3 regions of the Streptomyces sp. NPDC102402 genome follow, and region 3 is predicted to be linked to each of the others. Evidence: riboswitches for the same ligand, from Rfam matches in the RefSeq annotation. Region 3 holds a riboswitch; each other region holds the start of a gene.
What was found. Region 3 has a riboswitch for cobalamin ahead of ACIRJR_RS20055 (energy-coupling factor ABC transporter permease). Riboswitches for the same ligand answer to the same signal wherever they lie in the genome.
Positions count from the first base shown of each region.

Region 1: it holds a riboswitch for cobalamin, as region 3 does, so the genes downstream of both, ACIRJR_RS09085 (ribonucleoside-diphosphate reductase subunit alpha) here and ACIRJR_RS20055 (energy-coupling factor ABC transporter permease) in region 3, are expected to answer to the same signal.
Region 2: it holds a riboswitch for cobalamin, as region 3 does, so the genes downstream of both, ACIRJR_RS15170 (ABC transporter substrate-binding protein) here and ACIRJR_RS20055 (energy-coupling factor ABC transporter permease) in region 3, are expected to answer to the same signal.

Region 1 covers NZ_JBIWKR010000002.1:915,399-921,829, forward strand. Annotated here, with positions in the region: gene ACIRJR_RS09070 (GlxA family transcriptional regulator) at 1-308, opposite strand, end outside; gene ACIRJR_RS09075 (hypothetical protein) at 390-602, shown strand; gene ACIRJR_RS09080 (ribonucleotide-diphosphate reductase subunit beta) at 599-1,615, opposite strand; gene ACIRJR_RS09085 (ribonucleoside-diphosphate reductase subunit alpha) at 1,615-4,011, opposite strand; cobalamin riboswitch at 4,144-4,280, opposite strand; gene ACIRJR_RS09090 (GNAT family N-acetyltransferase) at 4,320-4,823, opposite strand; gene mctP (monocarboxylate uptake permease MctP) at 4,972-6,431, opposite strand, start outside.
Region 2 covers NZ_JBIWKR010000004.1:308,262-314,692, reverse strand. Annotated here, with positions in the region: gene ACIRJR_RS15185 (carbohydrate kinase) at 1-782, shown strand, start outside; gene ACIRJR_RS15180 (acyl-CoA dehydrogenase) at 828-2,678, shown strand; gene ACIRJR_RS15175 (hypothetical protein) at 2,675-2,845, shown strand; cobalamin riboswitch at 2,929-3,116, shown strand; gene ACIRJR_RS15170 (ABC transporter substrate-binding protein) at 3,147-4,220, shown strand; gene ACIRJR_RS15165 (FecCD family ABC transporter permease) at 4,256-5,302, shown strand; gene ACIRJR_RS15160 (ABC transporter ATP-binding protein) at 5,299-6,117, shown strand; gene ACIRJR_RS15155 (PRC and DUF2382 domain-containing protein) at 6,193-6,431, opposite strand, start outside.
Region 3 covers NZ_JBIWKR010000006.1:186,775-193,205, reverse strand. Annotated here, with positions in the region: gene ACIRJR_RS20075 (ABC transporter substrate-binding protein) at 1-662, shown strand, start outside; gene ACIRJR_RS20070 (carbohydrate ABC transporter permease) at 738-1,637, shown strand; gene ACIRJR_RS20065 (carbohydrate ABC transporter permease) at 1,640-2,560, shown strand; gene ACIRJR_RS20060 (hydroxyacid dehydrogenase) at 2,557-3,588, shown strand; cobalamin riboswitch at 3,811-4,016, shown strand; gene ACIRJR_RS20055 (energy-coupling factor ABC transporter permease) at 4,046-4,759, shown strand; gene ACIRJR_RS20050 (energy-coupling factor ABC transporter substrate-binding protein) at 4,756-5,124, shown strand; gene cbiQ (cobalt ECF transporter T component CbiQ) at 5,131-5,880, shown strand; gene ACIRJR_RS20040 (energy-coupling factor ABC transporter ATP-binding protein) at 5,877-6,431, shown strand, end outside.

The DNA of each region.
Region 1 (6,431 bases), on a different contig from region 3:
ACCCGCGCGCCGCGCGCCACGGTCTGGCGCAGGGCTTCGAGGACCTCCTCGGGGTACTCCCTGTCCGTGAAGCTGCTGCCGGCCGGCACGGCGACGAGGTCCGCCTCCGCCAGGCGGTCCAGTCCGTACGGGGTGCTGATCGTGAATCCGGCGTGGGTGCGCAGGGCCCGCCCCTCTGCCGAGACCACCGCGAAGTCCTGCACCGGCAGGCCGTCCTCGGAGCGGTCGAGTCCGAACACCTCGCACAGCACCCCGAGTTCGAAGGGGTGGACATCGTCGAGCACCAGGACGGCGACATTGTTCAGCATGACGCCAGTGTGGCAGTAATTCGATGCTGTGCGACAGTCCTGCCACTGCTCTGATTGCTTCGGAGGGGCGACAGTGGAGCCATGAACACATTCATGAGCTACCTGTCCATAGCCGCACTTTTCACCCTCGTCCTGCTTCCCGCGCTGGCCGGGCTCGCAAGGGAGCGCCGGATCGACCGCGCGCTGAGAGAGGCGCAACGGGGCGGGGAGGTGCGATCCCCCGAGACGGCGGGCGCCGCGCGGCCGGTCACGGCCGCACGGCGCCCCCACGTGAGGTCCTGGGCGAGGGTCTAGAAGTCGTCGTCGAAGCCGACGGACCCCTCCACCGCCACCTGGTACGCGGAGGGCCGCCGCTCGAAGAAGTTCGTCAGCTCCTGCACCCCCTGGAGCTCCATGAACGAGAAGGGGTTCTCCGAACCGTAGAGCGCCGGGAAACCGAGCCGGGTGAGCCGCTGGTCGGCGACGCACTCCAGGTACTGGCGCATCGACTCGGTGTTCATGCCGGGCAGCCCCTCACCGCACAGGTCCCGGCCGAACTGCAGCTCCGCCTCGACGGCCTCCTTCAGCATGTCGGTGACCTGCTGCTGGAGCTCGTCGTCGAAGAGCTCCGGCTCCTCCTTGCGGACGGTGTCCACGACCTCGAAGGCGAAGTTCATGTGCATCGTCTCGTCACGGAACACCCAGTTGGTACCGGTGGCCAGACCGTGCAGCAGACCGCGCGAGCGGAACCAGTAGACGTAGGCGAACGCGCCGTAGAAGAACAGTCCTTCGATGCACGCGGCGAAGCAGATCAGGTTGAGCAGGAAGCGGCGGCGGTCGGCCTTCGTCTCCAGGCGTTCGATCTTCTCGACCGAGTCCATCCAGCGGAAGCAGAACTGCGCCTTCTCGCGGATCGAGGGGATCTCCTCGACCGCGTCGAAGGCCGCCGCGCGGTCCTCCGGGTCGGGCAGATAGGTGTCGAGCAGCGTCAGATAGAACTGGACGTGCACGGCCTCCTCGAACAGCTGACGCGACAGGTACAGCCGCGCCTCGGGCGAGTTGATGTGCTTGTAGAGCGTCAGCACCAGGTTGTTGGAGACGATCGAGTCGCCCGTGGCGAAGAAGGCGACCAGCCGGCCGATCATGTGCTGCTCACCGGGGGAGAGCTTGGCGAGGTCGGCGACGTCGGAGTGGAGATCGACCTCCTCCACCGTCCAGGTGTTCTTGATCGCGTCCCGGTAGCGCTCGTAGAAGTCCGGGTAGCGCATGGGGCGCAGGGTCAGTTCGAAGCCCGGGTCGAGCAGGTTCTTGGCGTTGTCGGAGCTCATCACTGGCAGGCCTCGCAGGACTCGGGGTTTTCGAGGGAACAGGCGATCGCGTCCGCGTCGGGCGCCGAAGCCTGCTGTACGGGAATGGGGGCGGAGGCGGCGGCCTTGCCCGACGCCGCGCGGGCGATCCGGGTCGCCGGGCGCGAACGCAGGTAGTACGTCGTCTTCAGCCCCTGCTTCCAGGCGTACGCGTACATCGAGGAGAGCTTGCCGATCGTCGGCGTCTCCAGGAACAGGTTGAGCGACTGGCTCTGGTCGAGGAACGGCGTACGGGCCGCCGCCATGTCGATCAGGCCGCGCTGCGGGATCTCCCACGCCGTGCGGTACAGCGCCCGCACGTCATCGGGGATCCAGGCGAAGCCCTGGACGGAGCCGCTCGCCTCGCGCAGTGCCTCACGGGTGCGGGCGTCCCAGACGCCGAGCCTCTTCAGTTCCGCCACGAGATAGCCGTTGACCTGGAGAAACTCGCCGCTGAGCGTCTCGCGCTTGAAGAGGTTGGAGACCTGCGGCTCGATGCACTCGTACACCCCGGCGATCGAGGCGATCGTCGCCGTCGGCGCGATGGCGAGCAGCAGTGAGTTGCGCATCCCGCTCTTCGCGACCCTGGCGCGCAGGGCGTCCCAGCGCTCCGGCCAGTTCAGCTCGGTGTCGTAGTGGTCGGGGTGCAGCACACCACGGGCGGCCCGGGTCTCGGACCAGGCGGGCAGCGGGCCGGACCTCTCCGCGAGGCCGCAGGACGCCTCGTAGGCGGCGAGCATGATCCGCTCGGAGATCTTCGTGGAGAGCGCGCGGGCCTCCGGGGAGTCGAAGGGCAGGCGCAGCTGGAAGAAGACGTCCTGGAGGCCCATGGCGCCCAGGCCCACCGGCCGCCAGCGGGCGTTGGAGCGCCCGGCCTGCTCGGTGGGGTAGAAGTTGATGTCGACGACCCGGTCCAGGAAGGTCACGGCGGTGCGCACGGTGGCGTCCAGCCGCTCCCAGTCGATCGAGCCGCCTTCGACGAAGGCGCCCAGGTTGACCGAACCCAGGTTGCAGACGGCCGTCTCGCCGTCGTCGGTGACCTCCAGGATCTCCGTGCACAGGTTCGAGGAGTGCACCACGCGGCCCGGCTCGGCGGTCTGGTTCGCCGTTCGGTTGGAGGCGTCCTTGAACGTCATCCAGCCCTGCCCGGTCTGCGCGAGCGTCCGCATCATCCGGCCGTACAGCTCACGCGCCGGCATGGTCTTGCGGGCCAGTCCCCTGGCCTCCGCCGCCCGGTAGGCCGCGTCGAACTCCTCGCCCCACAGGTCGACCAGCTCGGGGACCGCGGCGGGAGAGAACAGCGACCACTCGGTGTCCGCGTCGACGCGGCGCATGAACTCGTCCGGGATCCAGTGCGCGAGGTTGAGGTTGTGCGTGCGCCGCTGGTCCTCGCCGGTGTTGTCGCGGAGCTCCAGGAACTCCTCGATGTCCGCGTGCCAGGTCTCCAGGTACACGGCTGCCGCGCCCTTGCGCCGGCCGCCCTGGTTGACCGCGGCGACCGAGGCGTCCAGCGTCTTCAGGAACGGGACGATGCCGTTGGAGTGCCCGTTGGTGCCCCGGATGAGTGAACCCCGGGCGCGGATGCGGGAGTACGACAGACCGATGCCGCCCGCGTGCTTGGAGAGCCGTGCCACCTGGTGGTAGCGGTCGTAGATCGAGTCCAGCTCGTCCTTGGGCGAGTCCAGCAGGTAGCAGGAGGACATCTGGGGGTGCCGGGTGCCGGAGTTGAACAGGGTGGGGGAGGACGGCAGGTAGTCGAGCCGGCTCATCAGGCCGTACAGCGCGGCGACTTCGCCCAGGGCGTGCTCGGAGGTGTCCTCGGCGAGCCCGGCGGCCACACGCAGCATGAAGTGCTGCGGGGTCTCGACGACCTCACGGGTGAGCGGGTGACGCAGCAGGTACCGGCTGTGCAGTGTCCGCAGCCCGAAGTAGCCGAAGCGGTCGTCCGCTCCGTCGGCGAGCGCCTGGTCGACCAGGGCGTCCAGCGCGTCCGCGTGCAGGGTGACGAACTCGGCCGTGCGGTCGGCGATCAGGCCCTCGCGGTGTCCGACGGCGACCGAGGCGGAGAAGGAGACGGCGCCCTGGCCTGCCGCCTCGTCCGCGATGGCCAGAGTCAGGAGCCGGGCCGCCAGCCGGGAGTAGGCCGGGTCCTCGGAGATCAGGCCGGCGGCGGCCTCGGTGGCCAGCGACCTCAGCTCTGCCTCGTCCGACCGCGCGTTGCGGCCGCGCAGCGCGGCGGCGGCGACCCGTCCGGGGTCGGTGTCGGGCAGATCGGCGGTGAGACCGGTCAGGGTCCGCAGGAGTGCGGTCCCGGGCGCGTCGGTCGTGCGGCCTTCGAGTTCCGCGGCTGAAACCGGGTCTGCTGGCGCGATGGTCACTGGGGCTATCCCTCGCTGGGCTCAGGGCCTGCGGATACGGGGCAGCCGGACACGGCACCCGGAGAGGGCAGCACGGTGCGCGGCGTCCACCGGCTCTCCGCGAAGCCCGGACGTCTCGTCGTCCGGTTCGGTCGAGCCGGACGCGCTGTCGACAGGTCCTCGGACTCCGCGGTGCGGAAAAGCGCACCGATCACACCGTTGCGGGACAGTTCCGGATTCGCACCGGATTCCCCTGCGACGACAGCGAGGTCGAGCATACATGTGGGGGCTGCTGATTGAAGAAGCCCCCACATCTTGTGTCGCGAAGGTCAGAGATCCAGACGGTACGTGAGGAGTGGAGGGCGGCCGGGCAGTGGGCTCCAGTCCCGTTCCGGGGAGCGCGCGAAGCCCAGGCGCCGGTAGATCCGGTGGGCGCCGTGCATGGCCGGATGCGTCGACAGGACGATCCCGGAGAGGCCTCCCGCGGCCCGCGCCCGGTCGACGCAGGCCCGTACGAGCGCCTCGCCCGCTCCCCGTCCACGGGCGGCCGGTGAGACGGCCAGCATCCGGAACTCCGCCTCGCCCTCCCCGGCGATGTCGGCCCACGGACTGCCGGGAGGGACGTAGGCGACACCGCCCAGCACGTCGCCGTCGGCCCCCACCGCGACCAGCACGTCGGCCTCGGCCGCCCGGCGGTCCACGGCGCGGAGCTGTTCCAGATAGGGATCTTCGGCGCCGAAGTCGAGAAGCCCGTCACCGAGATACGCCTGGGCGGTGATCTCGCCCAGCTCCTGGTGCTCCGTGGCCCGGATCGGTCTGATCGATACGTCCATGGGCGCAGTGTGCCGCAGAGTGCCGGACCGGCGCTCCCCCGATTCGGCCGTGGCACCGGGACCGTCGGGGGCCGGTCGCGCGAAGAGGCCCCGGCAGGGGTTCTGTTCGCCCTGCCGGGGCCTCCTCGGGCTCGGGAGCCGCCGTGGGTCAGTGACCTCCCGGCGCGCCCACCGTGGCCGGCGGGAGCTTCTCCTGGACGCCGGGGTCGCCCACGTCCGCGGTGTAGTCGGACGGGGACGTCTCGTCGATGCCTGCCGGGGCCTTCACCGCGTTGAGGACGAAGGTCAGCACGACCACCACGACGACGTTCAGCACGAACGCGGTGAGACCGATGTAGCCGATCTCGCCGATACCCGGGATCTCCTTGGAGGACCCGCCGAAGTGCTTCTGGGTCGGGCTGGCGACGCCGTAGGCGGCCACCGTGCCGTAGATCATGCCGACCGCCCAGCCCGCGATCAGTGCCCAGCGGTGGAACCACCGGGTGAACAGGCCGCCCACCAGCGCCGGCATCGTCTGGAGGATCCAGATGCCGCCCAGCAGCTGGAAGTTGATCGCGACCGTCTTGTCCATGGTCAGGACGAAGGCGAGCGCGCCGACCTTCACCAGCAGCGAGACCAGCTTGGAGACCTTGGTCTCCTGGGCCGGGGTGGCGTCGGGCTTGATGAAGTCCTTGTAGATGTTGCGGGTGAAGAGGTTCGCGGCGGCGATCGACATGATCGCGGCGGGCACGAGGGCGCCGATGCCGATCGCGGCGAAGGCCACGCCGGCGAACCAGTCGGGGAACATGTTCTCGAACAGCTGGGGAATCGCGAGCTGGCCGTTGTCGACCTTGATCCCGGCGGCGATCGCCATGAAGCCGAGCAGGGCGAGCAGACCGAGCATCAGCGAGTACAGCGGCAGGATCGTGGTGTTGCGCCGGATCACCTCACGGCTGCGGCTGGAGAGCGTCGCCGTGATCGAGTGGGGATACATGAAGAGCGCCAGCGCCGAGCCGAGTGCCAGCGTGGCGTAGCCCCACTGGCCCATGTCGCCCGGGACGAGGCCCGCGACGGGCTTGCCGGCGGCGTCGTTCTTCGCGGAGAAGGCCTCGCCCGCCTTGGCGAAGATGTCGTCGAAGCCGCCGAGCTTTATCGGGATGTAGATGATGGCCACCGCGATGACCAGGTAGATCAGGCCGTCCTTGACGAACGCGATGAGCGCGGGTGCGCGCAGCCCCGAGGAGTACGTGTACGCGGCGAGGACGGCGAACGCGATCAGCAGCGGCAGGTCCTTGATGAACCAGTGCGTGTTCTCGCCGCCGCCGACGCCCATGACGTCCAGCACGGCCTGGATGCCGACCAACTGGAGCGCGATGTACGGCATCGTGGCGAGGATGCCGGTGAGGGCGACCGCCAGCGAGAGCCCCTTCGAGCCGAAGCGGCCCCGGACGAAGTCCGAGGTGGTGACGTAGCCGTGCTTGTGCGAGACGGACCACAGGCGCGGCAGGAAGGTGAAGATCAGCGGGTACACGAGGATCGTGTAGGGGACGGCGAAGAAGCCGGCCGCGCCCGCCGCGTAGATCGCCGCGGGCACCGCGACGAAGGTGTACGCCGTGTAGAGGTCGCCGC
Region 2 (6,431 bases), on a different contig from region 3:
CCCACGGGCGGCTGATCGGGGACCACCTGGCCTCGGCCGGAGTGCGGGTCCTGACCGACGGGAGCGGAGCACCCACCCCTGCGGCCACGGTGGACCTCGACGACGCGGGCGGCGCCGCCTACACCTTCGAGATCGCCTGGACGCTGGGGCCGGTGGAGCAGCCGGCCCAGCCGCCGCAACACGTCCACACCGGGTCCGTCGCCACCGCCCTGGAGCCCGGTGCGGACACCGTCCTGGACCTCGTCCGCTCCCTCCGGGCGGACGCCACCGTCAGTTACGACCCCAACGTGCGGCCCGCGCTGATGGGGGACCGGGCCCGCGCCGTACACAGGGCGGAGAGCTGCGTCGCGCTCAGCGATGTCGTCAAGGCCAGCGACGAGGACCTGCGGTGGCTGTACCCGGACGACGAACCGGAGAAGGCCGCCGAGCGGTGGCTGCGCTCCGGTCCGGCGGCCGTCCTGCTGACCCGGGGAGCCGGAGGCGCGCTCGCCCTGCTGCCGGGTGCGACGGTGCGCATCGGCGCACCGCCCGTCGAGGTCGTGGACACGGTGGGAGCGGGCGACGCCTTCATGTCCGGTGCCCTGCACTCCCTGGCCGCGCACGGCCTGCTCGGGGCGCGGGCCCGCGCGCGGCTGCGCCGCCTGGACACCGTCACGCTGGGGGACGTACTGCGCCACGCCGTGGCATCGGCCGCCGTGACCGTCGCGAGGGCCGGTGCGACGCCTCCCGACGGGGAGGAGCTGACGGCCGCTCTGACCGGCGTTCCGGTCCCGGAGCGGTAGGGCGTCCAGGGTGTCCTCGCCCGCACCACGGTCGTTGATTTCGTTATGACCGTGACCCTTGCCGACACCGCCCCACCGTCCACCGCCGAACAGCTGACCGGCGTCCTCCTCGGTCCGGAATTCCGCCGCGAACACGGGTTCTGGCAGCGGCTGATCAGTACAGAACCGTTCCGCCGCCCGGCCGGCGGAACGGCCGACGAGCGACTGGAACTGGCCTACGAGCGGTTGCGGATCCTCAACCGCTCCCTCGACAGCGGGGCCCGCCTCGCCTCCGACCCCCGCGCGCTCGACGCCCTGCACGCGTGGCTCGGCCCGGTGGACCCCGCGCTGACCACCGTGGCGGGCATCCACTACAACCTCTTCCTCGGAAGCCTCCTCGACCACGACTGCGTCGGCCGCCGCGACCTGTCGGACTATCTGGCCATGCGGCGCATCGGCACCTTCCTCTGTACGGAGGTGGCGCACGGCAACAACGCGGCGGCCATGGAGACCACCGCGACGTACGACCGTGAACGGGACGGCTTCGTCCTGCACACCCCGAACGCGGGCGCCCAGAAGTTCATGCCCAACACCGGCCCGGCGGGCGGGGCCAAGTCCGGACTGGTCGCCGCGCGCCTCGTCGCCGACGGCGGCGACCACGGCGTCCGCCTCTTCCTGGTGCCGCTCACCGATGACGTACGGCCCCTTCCCGGCGTCAGGGTTCGGCAGCTCCCGGCCCGGATGGGCAGCCCCGTGGACCACTGCCTGACCTCGTTCGACCGGCTGTTCGTCGGGCGTGACGCCCTGCTGGGATCCGGTGAGCCGGGCGAGGACCAGGGGGAGTTCCGTACCGGGCCGGGGGACAGGCGGCGGCGTTTCCTGACCTCGATCAGCCGGGTCACCCCCGGACGCATCTCCATGAGCGCCTGTGCGGCCGGTTCGGCCCGTGCCACTCTGGCGGTCGCCGTGCGCTACGGCGGTCACCGGCTGATCTCCGGGACCCGTGGTGCCCCGCCGGTGCCGGTCAACGCCCACCGCACCCACCACGGGCCCCTCGCCTCCGCCATGGCCATGGTCTTCGCCATGAGCCTGCTGTACCGCAGGGCACAGGAGCGATGGGAGGCCGGTACGGACGAGGAGGGGCGGCCGGACGCGGCGCGACTCGTCGACGTGGCCAAGGCGTGGATCACGTGGCGCGCCCGCGAGGTGATCGTCGAGAGCCGTGAACGCTGCGGCGCGCAGGCGCTGCTGGAGAACAACGGCATGACCGAACTCGTCACGGGCGTGGAAGGGGCCATCACCGCGGAGGGCGACAACATCGCCCTGTACGCGAAGGCGGCGGCCGACATGCTCTTCGCCGCCGGCCCCTGCGCCGAGGACGGCCCGGACCTGGACCCGCACCCCGGTGACCTGGCCGACCCCCGCTTCCTGGGGCGGCTCCTCGCCGGGGTCCAGGACATCTGGTTCGCCCGTGCCAGGGAGCGCGCGCAGCGGACCTCCGCCGCCGACACCCTCGGACGCTGGAACGCGGCCTCGGGCCCCGCTCTGCGCGGGGTGGAGGCGTACGCCTACCGGCAGGCGGCCGAGGCGTACGCCGACGCCCGCGCCGCGCTGCCCGAGGGGGCAGCCAGAGAGCGGCTGGGCGAGCTGGAGCGGCTGTTCGCCGTCGAGTGGGTGGCCCGCAACAGCGGCGATCTGCTGGCCGCGGGTTTTCTGAGGAGCGATCAGGTCGACGCGCTGGCGGAGAGCAGGGAGGAGCTGATCGGGGCCGTCGCCACCCACGCCCGGGATCTCGCGGACTCCTTCGCCCTTCCCGAGGAACTGCTCGCCGACTGGCCGATCGCCGGACCGGGCTACGCGGACGCGTACGACGATCCCGCCGGCCCCTGGAACGCCTCCCCGGCGGGCGCCCGATGAGCCCGGCACGCAGGGCGCCGACGGCGTGCGGCCGTCTGACGGAGCGCCTGGAGATCCTGGGCCTGCGCGCGGTCCTGCTGGCCTACTGGGGCACGACATCCGTCCTCGCCCGCCGGAGCGGGAGGCCGCCGGTCGACGGCGGCGAATCGGTTCACCCCGAGCGCTGACCGCCTGACGGGCGGCCGGCACGGAGGGGCCGAGGCGGTCCCGTCCTCGCGGCGACGGCTCCCGAAGCCGTCGCCGCGACGCGTGATAGCTTGCAGACGCCAGTCACACTCCACGTGGAGTCAGGGAATCCGGTGCGAATCCGGAGCTGACGCGCAGCGGTGAGGGGGACGGGCGGGGCCACGGCCACTGGGACACCCACGGGTGCACCGGGAAGGCGCTCCGTCCGGACGAACCCGAGTCCGAAGACCTGCTGGCACCCGCTCCCGGAAGGGGAGCGGAACTCCGTAGCGGGCTCCGCGCATGAGCCCAGAGACGCCGAGGGACCCTGTGCTGCCCATAGCCAGTGCCGTACGCCGAACAGCCCTGCTCATCACGGGACTTGTCCTTCTGGCCGCCTGCGGCCCCGACGGGGGCGCGTCCGACGGCGCCGCGCGGGAGGATTCCGCGGAAGGCTTCCCCGTGACGCTGGAGAACTGCGGCCGGACGGTGACCGTCGACGCGGCACCGCGTCGCGCCGTCTCCCTCAACCAGGGATCGACGGAGATCCTGCTCTCCCTGGGCCTCGCCGACCGGATCGCCGCCACCGCGACGTGGACCGACCCGGTGATGAAAGGCCTGGAGAAGGACGAGTCCGCGGTGGCGCGCATCGCCGGGAACCAGCCCTCCTCCGAGAAGGTCCTCGCCGAGGAACCCGACTTCGTCAGCGCCTCGTTCGAATCCACCCTCGGCACGGGCGGTGTGGCGTCCCGCGACCGGTTCGATGAGCTGGGCGTGCCGACGTACCTCGCGCCCTCGGACTGCATGGGCAAGGACAACACGGGCAGCAGCGACGGCTCCCGTACCGAGCCTCTGACCATGAGCCCCGTCTACGACGAAGTACGCGACCTGGCGAAGGTGTTCGGCGTACCGGAGCGCGGCGAGAAACTGGTCGCGAGTCTCCGGGACCGCGTCGACAGGGCGACCGAGGGCATCGACGCATCGGACGCCACCCTCCTCTACTGGTTCGCCAACTCCGAGGCTCCCTACATGGCGGGCTGCTGCGGGGCACCCGGCATCATCACCGGGGAGGTCGGCGCGAAGAACGTCTTCGACGACACGCGCGAGGAATGGCCACAGATCAACTGGGAGACCGTCGCCGACCGCGACCCCGACGTCCTGGTCATCGGAGACCTGACCCGCAGGTCGCAGACGGCCGAGAGCGCCGAGAAGAAGATCGAGTTCCTGGAGTCCAACCCCGCCACGAGGAACATGGACGCCGTCCGGCACAAGAGGTACGTCCTGCTCAGCGGTCAGGCGATGAACCCGACCGTCCGGACCGTGGAGGGCGTGGAGCGCGTCGCGGCGGGGCTGCGATCGTTCGGACTCGCGGGGTGACGAAGACCGAGCACGCCCCGGACACGGGCACGGAGATGCCGCACGCGGTCCGGCCGGCCGGCGGGGCCCGGTTCCTGGGAGGCGGTCTCCTGTGGAGCGCCGGGGCCGCCCTGTTGCTCCTGTCCGTCGCGGTCGCCGTCACGATCGGGCCCGCCCGCATCTCGGTGCCGGACGTCTGGTCAGCGGTGGCCTCGCACCTGGGCGTCGGCGGGACACGGCTGAGCCCGATCCGGGACGGCATCATCTGGAACCTGCGCATGCCCCGCACGCTGCTCGCCGCGGTGTGCGGGGCCGGACTCGCGGTGTGCGGCACGGTGATGCAGTCGCTGCTGCGCAACCCGCTGGCCGACCCCTTCGTCCTCGGCGTCTCCTCGGGGGCGTCGACCGGGGCGGTCGTGGTCGTCGTCCTGGGCGTCGGCGGGGGAGCGGTGTCGGTCTCGGCCGGCGCCTTCGCCGGGGCGCTGTGCTCGTTCGCCCTCGTCCTGCTGCTCAGCCACACACTCGGCGGATCGACCGACCGGGTCGTCCTCTCCGGGGTCGCCGCCATGCAGCTCTTCTCCGCGCTCACCTCCTTCGTCGTGATGACCGCCGCCGACGCCGAGCAGACCCGCGGCGTGCTCTTCTGGCTCCTCGGCTCGCTGAGCGGGGCCGGCTGGAGCGACGTGTGGATGTGCTCCGCGGTCCTCGCCGTGACCCTGGGGATCTGCCTCGGTCACGCCCGGACCCTGGACGCCTTCGCCTTCGGGCAGGACGCCGCAGCGGCCCTCGGGGTACACGTGGCCCGCACCCGGATCGTGCTGCTCTGCACCACCGCGCTGCTGACCGCCGCCCTCGTCAGCTCGGCGGGCGCCATCGGGTTCGTCGGACTCGTCCTGCCGCACGCCGCCCGCGCGCTCACCGGGCCGGGGCACATGAGGCTTCTGCCGGTGACCGCGCTCGCCGGCGCGGTGTTCCTGGTCTGGGTCGACACCCTGGCCAGGACCGTCCTCGACCCGCAGGAGGTGCCGGTCGGCGTGGTCACCTCCCTCATCGGGGTGCCCGCCTTCGTCCTGGTCCTGTACCGCACCCGGAGGGCCGCATGAGGCCAGGGAACGGCACTCCCGGTGACGGGCTGAGGGCCGCGCGGGTCAGCCGGGAGGCCGGCGGGAGGATCGTCCTGGACGGGGTGAGCATCGCACCGCCGCCCGGCACCACGGTCGGGCTCCTGGGACCGAACGGATCCGGGAAGACCACGCTGCTGCGGGTGATGGCGGGCGTGCTCACCCCCGGCTCGGGAGTCGTCACGCTCGACGGCCGCACACTCGCCGAGACCGGCCGGCGAGGAGTGGCGCGCCGGGTGGCCGTCGTCGACCAGCACGCGGTCACCCAGGTCGATCTGAGCGTGTCGGACGTCGTACGCCTCGGCCGCATCCCGCACCGGCGCGCCTGGTCCGCGCCCGGTCCCCAGGACGAGGCCGCCGTGCACGAGGCGTTGGCGCGCACCGGACTCCAGGACCGCGCCGCACAGTCCTGGCACACCCTGTCAGGGGGTGAGCGCCAGCGGGTCCAGATCGCCCGCGCCCTCGCCCAGCAGCCCCGTGAACTCCTGCTGGACGAACCGACGAACCACCTGGACATCCAGCACCAGCTGGAGCTGCTGTCCCTGGTCGCCGCGCTTCCCGTCACCGCGGTGGTCGCGCTCCACGACCTCAATCTGGCCGCGATGTTCTGCGACCGGGTCACGGTCATGAGGGAGGGCCGCGTGGTGGCCGCCGGAACGCCCTCGGAGGTCATCACCGAGGAACTCCTCGCGGACGTCTACCGGGTGCGCGCCGTGGTGACACCGGACGGGCCGGAAGGGCGGCCGTCGGTACGGTTCCTGCCGGGCCGGGCCGTCCACCCCCCGCCCCGGGCGTGACGAAGGGGCGGGCCCGTGAACGCCCGGGTCCGCCCCTCGCAACTGTCACGCGGCCTTCCGCCGCTGTGGGAGGGGTCAGCGACGTCGTCCCTGGCCGAACTCGCCGCCCATGTCCTTGTCGCTGCCCCTGTCCTTGCCGTCCGCGTAGTCGATCTTCTCCTTGCGGAGCTCGGCGGAGACTTCCTTCTGCTCGGTGACCTTGCTGGTCTCGAGACGGACCCGTTCCACCGGGACCGCCTCCTTGCGGACGGTGGCTCGTTCGGCGTGCAGGGTGACTTCGACGTCCTGCTCGCCGAGTTCGCTCCGCCCCTTCG
Region 3 (6,431 bases):
GCGACGCCTGGAAGGTGGACATCGCCGACTCCGCGACCAGGAAGGTCGCCGACTACTGGAAGGACCTCGTCAAGGACGATCTGGTCCTGAACCACAAGGCGTGGAGCCCGGAGGCGACGAAGGCCGTCACCGACTCCGAGGCGATCGCCCTGATCGGGGCCTCATGGAGCGCCGGATCCCTCAAGACCACCTACCCCGGGCAGAAGGGCAAGTGGGCCGAGGCCCCGCTGCCCCACTGGGGCACCCCGGCAACCGGGTCGGTGGGCGGCTCGGCGTTCGCCGTGACCAAGGACAGCGAGCAGGCGGAGGCGGCGGCCGAGTTCATCACCTGGGCCACCACCCGGAAGGAGGCGGTCGAGGCGCGCCTCGCCGCCGGAACCTCCAGCGGGCTGCCCGCGGACGAGGACCTGCGCGCCGCGGCCCGGTCCACCTTCGACTCCTCGTTCTTCGCAGGCCAGGACGTCTACGACGTCGCCGGCGCACAGGTGCCCCTCATCACCGAGGGATGGACCTGGAGCCCCGTGCACAACTCCACGACGATGACCATGCAGGCGGAGTTCGGCAAGGTCCAGAGGACCGGGGAGTTCTGGAAGGCCTTCCAGGCCGGTCAGGCGGCGGCCGAGAAGGCGATCACCGACCGCGGCCTGAAGCTCGCCAAGTAGCCCTCGACCCCGAGCCGCCTCGGGGCGGGTCCCGCACCCGCCCCGGCGTATCACCCACCCAAGGAGCCACCGCCGATGACTTCCCGGCTCGGCCGCGGGCAGCGCAGCACTCCGGCCCTCTTCGTCGCCCCCTTCTTCGTCCTCTTCGCCGCCACGCTGATCGTCCCCGTCGGGTACTCCCTGTGGATGAGCCTGTTCCGTGAACAGGCCACCAGCGGGCTCGGTTTCGGCGGCACGGAGACGCTGTTCGTCGGCGCCGACAACTACCTGCGCGCCCTCGGTGACCCCTCGTTCCACCGCGGCTTCCTGCACATCGCCCTCTACTGCCTGGTCTACATCCCCGTGATGGTCGGCGGGGCCCTCGCCCTGGCCCTGCTCGTGGACTCGGCGATGGCCAGGGCGAGGAAGTTCTTCCAGCTGGCGTACTTCCTCCCGCACGCCGTACCCGGCCTGATCGCCGCGATCATCTGGGGATTCCTCTACACACCAGGGCTCAGCCCGGTCATCGACCTCCTGCGGACCCTGGGCGTGGAGTGGGACTTCCTCGGCCCGGACGGGGTGGTCTTCTCCATGGCCAACGCCGCCGCCTGGCAGTGGATCGGCTACAACATGGTGATCTTCTACGCGGCACTGCAGGCGGTCCCGAAGGAGACCCTGGAGGCCGCCGTCGTCGACGGGGCCGGCCAGCTGCGCACGGCGCTGTCCGTGAAGCTGCCGATGATCCGTTCCTCCGTCGTCCTGACCATGCTCTTCACCGCCGTCGGCGCCATCCAGCTCTTCAACGAGCCGGAGGTCCTGCGCAGCCGCTCGTCCGCCGTCTCCCAGGACTGGAGTCCGGTGATGTACATCTACCAGGCCGCCTTCACCGAACACGACTACGGCCTGGCCGCGGCTGCCTCGCTGCTTCTGGCCCTGCTCGGCGCCGGACTCTCCTTCGTGATCACCAAGCTCGGCAACCGCTGGAAGGAGGCGTGACCATGACCACCGCGACGCCCCCTCGCACCCTGCCGGCCACCCGCTCACCGAAACGCCCCGGGGCCGACCGGCCCTCGCGGATCTCCACACCGTCCTGGTCCTCGAAAGCCCTCGTCACCACACTGCTCGGCATCGTCGCCGTCTACACGCTGATGCCGTTGAGCTGGCTGCTGGTCAACGCGACGAAGAGCAACGGAGACCTGTTCGCGAGCCCCGGTTTCGAGCTCGCCGACTTCAACCTCCTGACGAACCTCTCCGACCTGTTCACCTACCAGGACGGCGTCTTCGGCCGCTGGCTCGCCAACAGCATGCTGTACTCGGTCGTCGGCGCGCTCGCCTCCACCCTCGTCTCGCTCCTCGCCGGCTACGCCTTCGCCACGTACGACTGGTGGGGCAAGGAGAAGCTCTACGCACTGGTGCTCCTGGGCATCCTCGTCCCGCACACGGTCATCTCGCTGCCGATGTACCTGATGGCATCCGAGGTGGGGCTCGTCAACTCGTACTGGTCGGTGCTGATCCCCGGCCTGGTGAACCCCTTCGGCGTCTACCTGTCGCGTGTCTTCGCGGAGACCTACGTCCCCGGCGAAACCCTGGAGGCGGCCCGGATCGACGGCGCGAGCGAGCTGCGCGCCTTCCGCTCCGTCGCCCTCCCGATGCTCTCCCCCGCCTTCGTCACCGTCTTCCTCTTCTCGTTCACCGGCAGCTGGAACAACTTCTTCCTGCCCCTGGTGATGCTGAACGACTCGGCGCTCTACCCCGTCGGCCTGGGCCTGTTCAACTGGAACGCCACGCTTCCCCAGGAGCCCCAGCTCTACTCGTTCGTCATCACCGGGTCGCTGGTGTCCGTCGTCCCGCTCGCCGTCGCCTTCGTATCGCTGCAGCGCTTCTGGCGCTCGGGCCTCACCGCAGGAGCCGTCAAATGACGTCCCCCTCCCCCACCGCCTACCACCGGCCCCGCACGGTGCTCGCCATGGAACCCTCGGTCCGGGACGCGCTCTTCGACCAGGCATCCCTCGCCCGGCTGGTGGCGGTCGCCGACACCGACCCCTCGCTCGTGGTCCACGACTTCGGCGACCCGGCCGTGGCGGACGCGCTCGACGGGGCGGAGGTGCTGCTCACCGGCTGGGGCTGCCCCCCGCTCACCGCCGACGTGCTGGAACGGCTGCCCCGCCTGCGTACCGTCGTCCACGCCGCCGGTTCGGTGAAGCACCACATCACCGATGCCTGCTGGGAGCGGAAGCTGACCGTCGCGTCCGCCGCCGGGGCGAACGCGCTTCCGGTCGCGGAGTACACCGTGGCGGCGATCCTCTTCGCCGGGAAGCGGGTCCTGGCCGCCCAGCGGGAGTACGGCGTCCGGCGCGCCCGGACGAACGCCCTCGACGTCATCGGCGACGCGGGCAACTACGGCCGTACGGTCGGGATCGTCGGGGCGTCCCGGATCGGGCGGCGGGTGATCGAGCTGCTGCGCCCCTTCGACCTGCGGGTGCTGCTGTACGACCCGTATCTGGACGAGGCCGGGGCGGCAGCGCTGGGCGCACACGCGGTGTCGCTCGACGAACTGGCGCGCTCCAGCGATGTGGTGACCATCCACGCTCCCGAGCTGCCGGAGACCCGGGACCTCTTCGACCGGAGGCGGCTCGCGCTGCTGCCGGACGGTGCCACACTCATCAACACCGCGCGGGGCTCGCTGGTCGACACGGCCGCGCTGACCGCCGAGCTGCTGTCGGGGCGGCTCGACGCGGTGCTCGACGTGACCGAACCGGAGGTCCTGCCGGCGGACTCGCCCCTCTACGACCTCCCGAACGTCCTGCTCACTCCGCACATCGCGGGGTCGCTCGGCAACGAACTGTCCCGGATGACGCACGCCGCGCTGGACGAACTGGAGAGGTACGGCCACCGGCTGCCCTACGCCGACCCCGTCCGGGGGGAGATGCTGTCGCACACGGCGTGAACCGCCGGCCACCTCTTCGGGAAGGTGGGTCCGTCCACAGCGCCTGAGCCGTCTCCGCGGCGGGGGTCCCCGACGCGGAGACGTGCGTGGAGCTGCCGGCGGGTACAGGCCGGGCCAGGGGCGGGCGGGGCCGCTCCGGCCCCGCCGCGCCCGCCGTGCGGCGGCCCCGGCGGGGCCGGTCGCGGCGGTGGGCTTCCACGGCCGCGGGCGGCTGGGCGCGCTTGTCATCGCCCCCCACCTGGCACTACTGTCACCACGCCTTGGTGAACGGGAAATCCGGTGTGATGCCGGTGCGGCCCTCGCCACTGTGATCGGGAAGTCCGGCTCCGGCCCTCGCGGGCAGCCACTGGGTCCTTGTGACCCGGGAAGGCGGAGCCGGGCGGTGTCACCCGTCAGCCAGGAGACCGGCCAAGGCACTTCAACCATCCACGAGGTGCTGGAGAGGGTCTGCTGAGCCATGCACATAGCCGAGGGTTTTCTGCCTCCGGCGCACGCGATCGCCTGGGGTGTCGCGTCCGCGCCGTTCGTCGTCCACGGAGTCCGGTCACTCACACGTGAGGTCCGGGAGAATCCTGAGAGCACCCTGCTCCTGGGCGCTTCCGGAGCCTTCACCTTCGTCCTGTCCGCCCTGAAGATCCCCTCCGTCACCGGAAGTTGTTCCCACCCCACGGGCACGGGGCTGGGCGCCATCCTGTTCCGGCCGCCGATCATGGCGGTCCTGGGCACCATCACCCTGCTGTTCCAGGCACTGCTGCTCGCGCACGGCGGCCTGACCACGCTCGGTGCCAACGTCTTCTCCATGGCGATCGTCGGGCCCTGGGCCGGCTACGCGGTGTTCAGGCTGCTGCGCCTGTACGGCGTGCGCTTGATGGTCGCGGTCTTCTTCGCCGCGTTCGTCGCCGACCTGTCCACCTACTGCGTCACCAGCGTCCAGCTCGCGCTCGCCTTCCCGGACCCGGGCACCGGGTTCCTCGGGGCGCTCGGGAAGTTCGGCTCCATCTTCGCGGTCACCCAGATCCCGCTCGCGGTGAGCGAGGGGCTCCTGACCGTGCTGGTGATGCGGCTCCTCGTGCAGTCCAGCAAGGGAGATCTGACCCGGCTCGGCGTGTTCCTCGCCGGCAGGCGGGCCAGGACCGGAGCGGACGAGAAGACCGAGGCGGTGGCCCGATGAACAAGAACACGAAGATCAACGCCCTTCTGCTGCTCGTCGTGGCCGCCCTGGCCGTCCTGCCGCTCGTCCTCGGCCTGGGCGACGGCAAGGAGGAGCCGTTCGCCGGTGCGGACGCCCAGGCGGAGACGGCGATCACCGAGATCGCCCCTGACTACGAACCCTGGTTCTCCCCGCTGTACGAACCGCCCTCCGGAGAGATCGAGTCGGCGCTGTTCGCCCTCCAGGCCGCACTCGGCGCGGGGGTCCTCGCCTACTACTTCGGTCTGCGGCGCGGGCGCCGGCAGGGCGAACCGCGCGCGGGGACACCACAGGGCGGCGGGGATGCCCCCTCCGGGACCGGGGAGACCTCCGCGCGGGGGGCCTGAGCGCGCGTGCTGCCGATCGACGCGGCGGCGCACAGCAGTCGCTGGCGCCGCCGCCACCCCTTCGACAAGGCCGTGCTCGGCCTGGGACTCACGGTGCTGGCGATCTCGCTGCCGCCGTGGCCCGGGGCCGCCCTGGTCCTCCTCACCGCGGTCGTCCTGCTCCTGGGTCCGGCGGGTGTGACGGCCCGCCACCTGTGGCGGGCGTACCGGGTGCCGCTGGGCTTCTGCGTCACCGGGGCGGCGACACTCCTCGTACAGGTCGGCGGGCCCGAAGGGCTCGTCGGCCTGGCCGACGGAGGTCCGGTCCGTGCCGGCGGGCTGCTGCTGCGCACCTCGGCCGCGTCACTCGGTGTCCTGTTGTTCGCCTTCACCACGCCGATGTCCGACCTGCTGCCCCGCCTGGTAGGGGCAGGGGTGCCCGCGGCGGTGGTGGACGTCGCCCTGGTGACCTACCGCATGAGTTTCCTGCTCCTCGACTCGGTGCGGCGGATCCGGGAGGCCCAGGCGGCCCGGCTCGGCCACACCACCCGGGCGGCTTCCTGGCGTTCCCTGGCCGGGCTGGGGGCCACCGCCTTCGTCAGGGCCTTCGACCGGGCGGCACGGCTCCAGTCGGGGCTGGCCGGGCGCGGATACGACGGCACCTTGCGCGTCCTGGTGCCCGAGGCCCGGATCTCCGTCCGGTTCACGGCCGCAAGCGTGACACTGCTCGCGGCCCTCACCGCCCTGACCTTCGCCCTGGAAAGGCTGCTGTCATGAGCGATCCCGTGCTCCTCGCCCTGCGGGGCGCGTCCTTCGCGTACGAGGACGGTCCCGTCGTGCTCAGCGGCCTCGACTTCGAGGTGTGTGAAGGGCGCGCGCTCGCGCTGCTCGGCAGGAACGGCAGCGGCAAGACCACGCTGATGCGGCTCCTGAGCGGTGGACTGCGCCCGAAGACGGGCCAGTTGACCGTCGACGACCGGCCGGTCTCGTACGACCGCAAGGGACTGACCCGGCTGCGCACGACGGTCCAGCTGGTGGTCCAGGATCCGGATGACCAGTTGTTCGCCGCGTCCGTGTCCCAGGACGTGTCGTTCGGGCCGCTGAACCTCGGCCTCCCCGACGCGGAGGTGCGGGCCCGGGTGGACGAGGCCCTCACCGCCCTGGACATCACCGCTCTGGCCGACCGGCCGACCCACCTGCTCTCCTACGGGCAGCGCAAGCGGACCGCCATCGCGGGCGCGGTCGCGATGCGGCCCCGGGTGCTGATCCTCGACGAGCCGACCGCCGGGCTCGATCCGGACGGTCAGGAGCGCCTGCTCGACACGCTG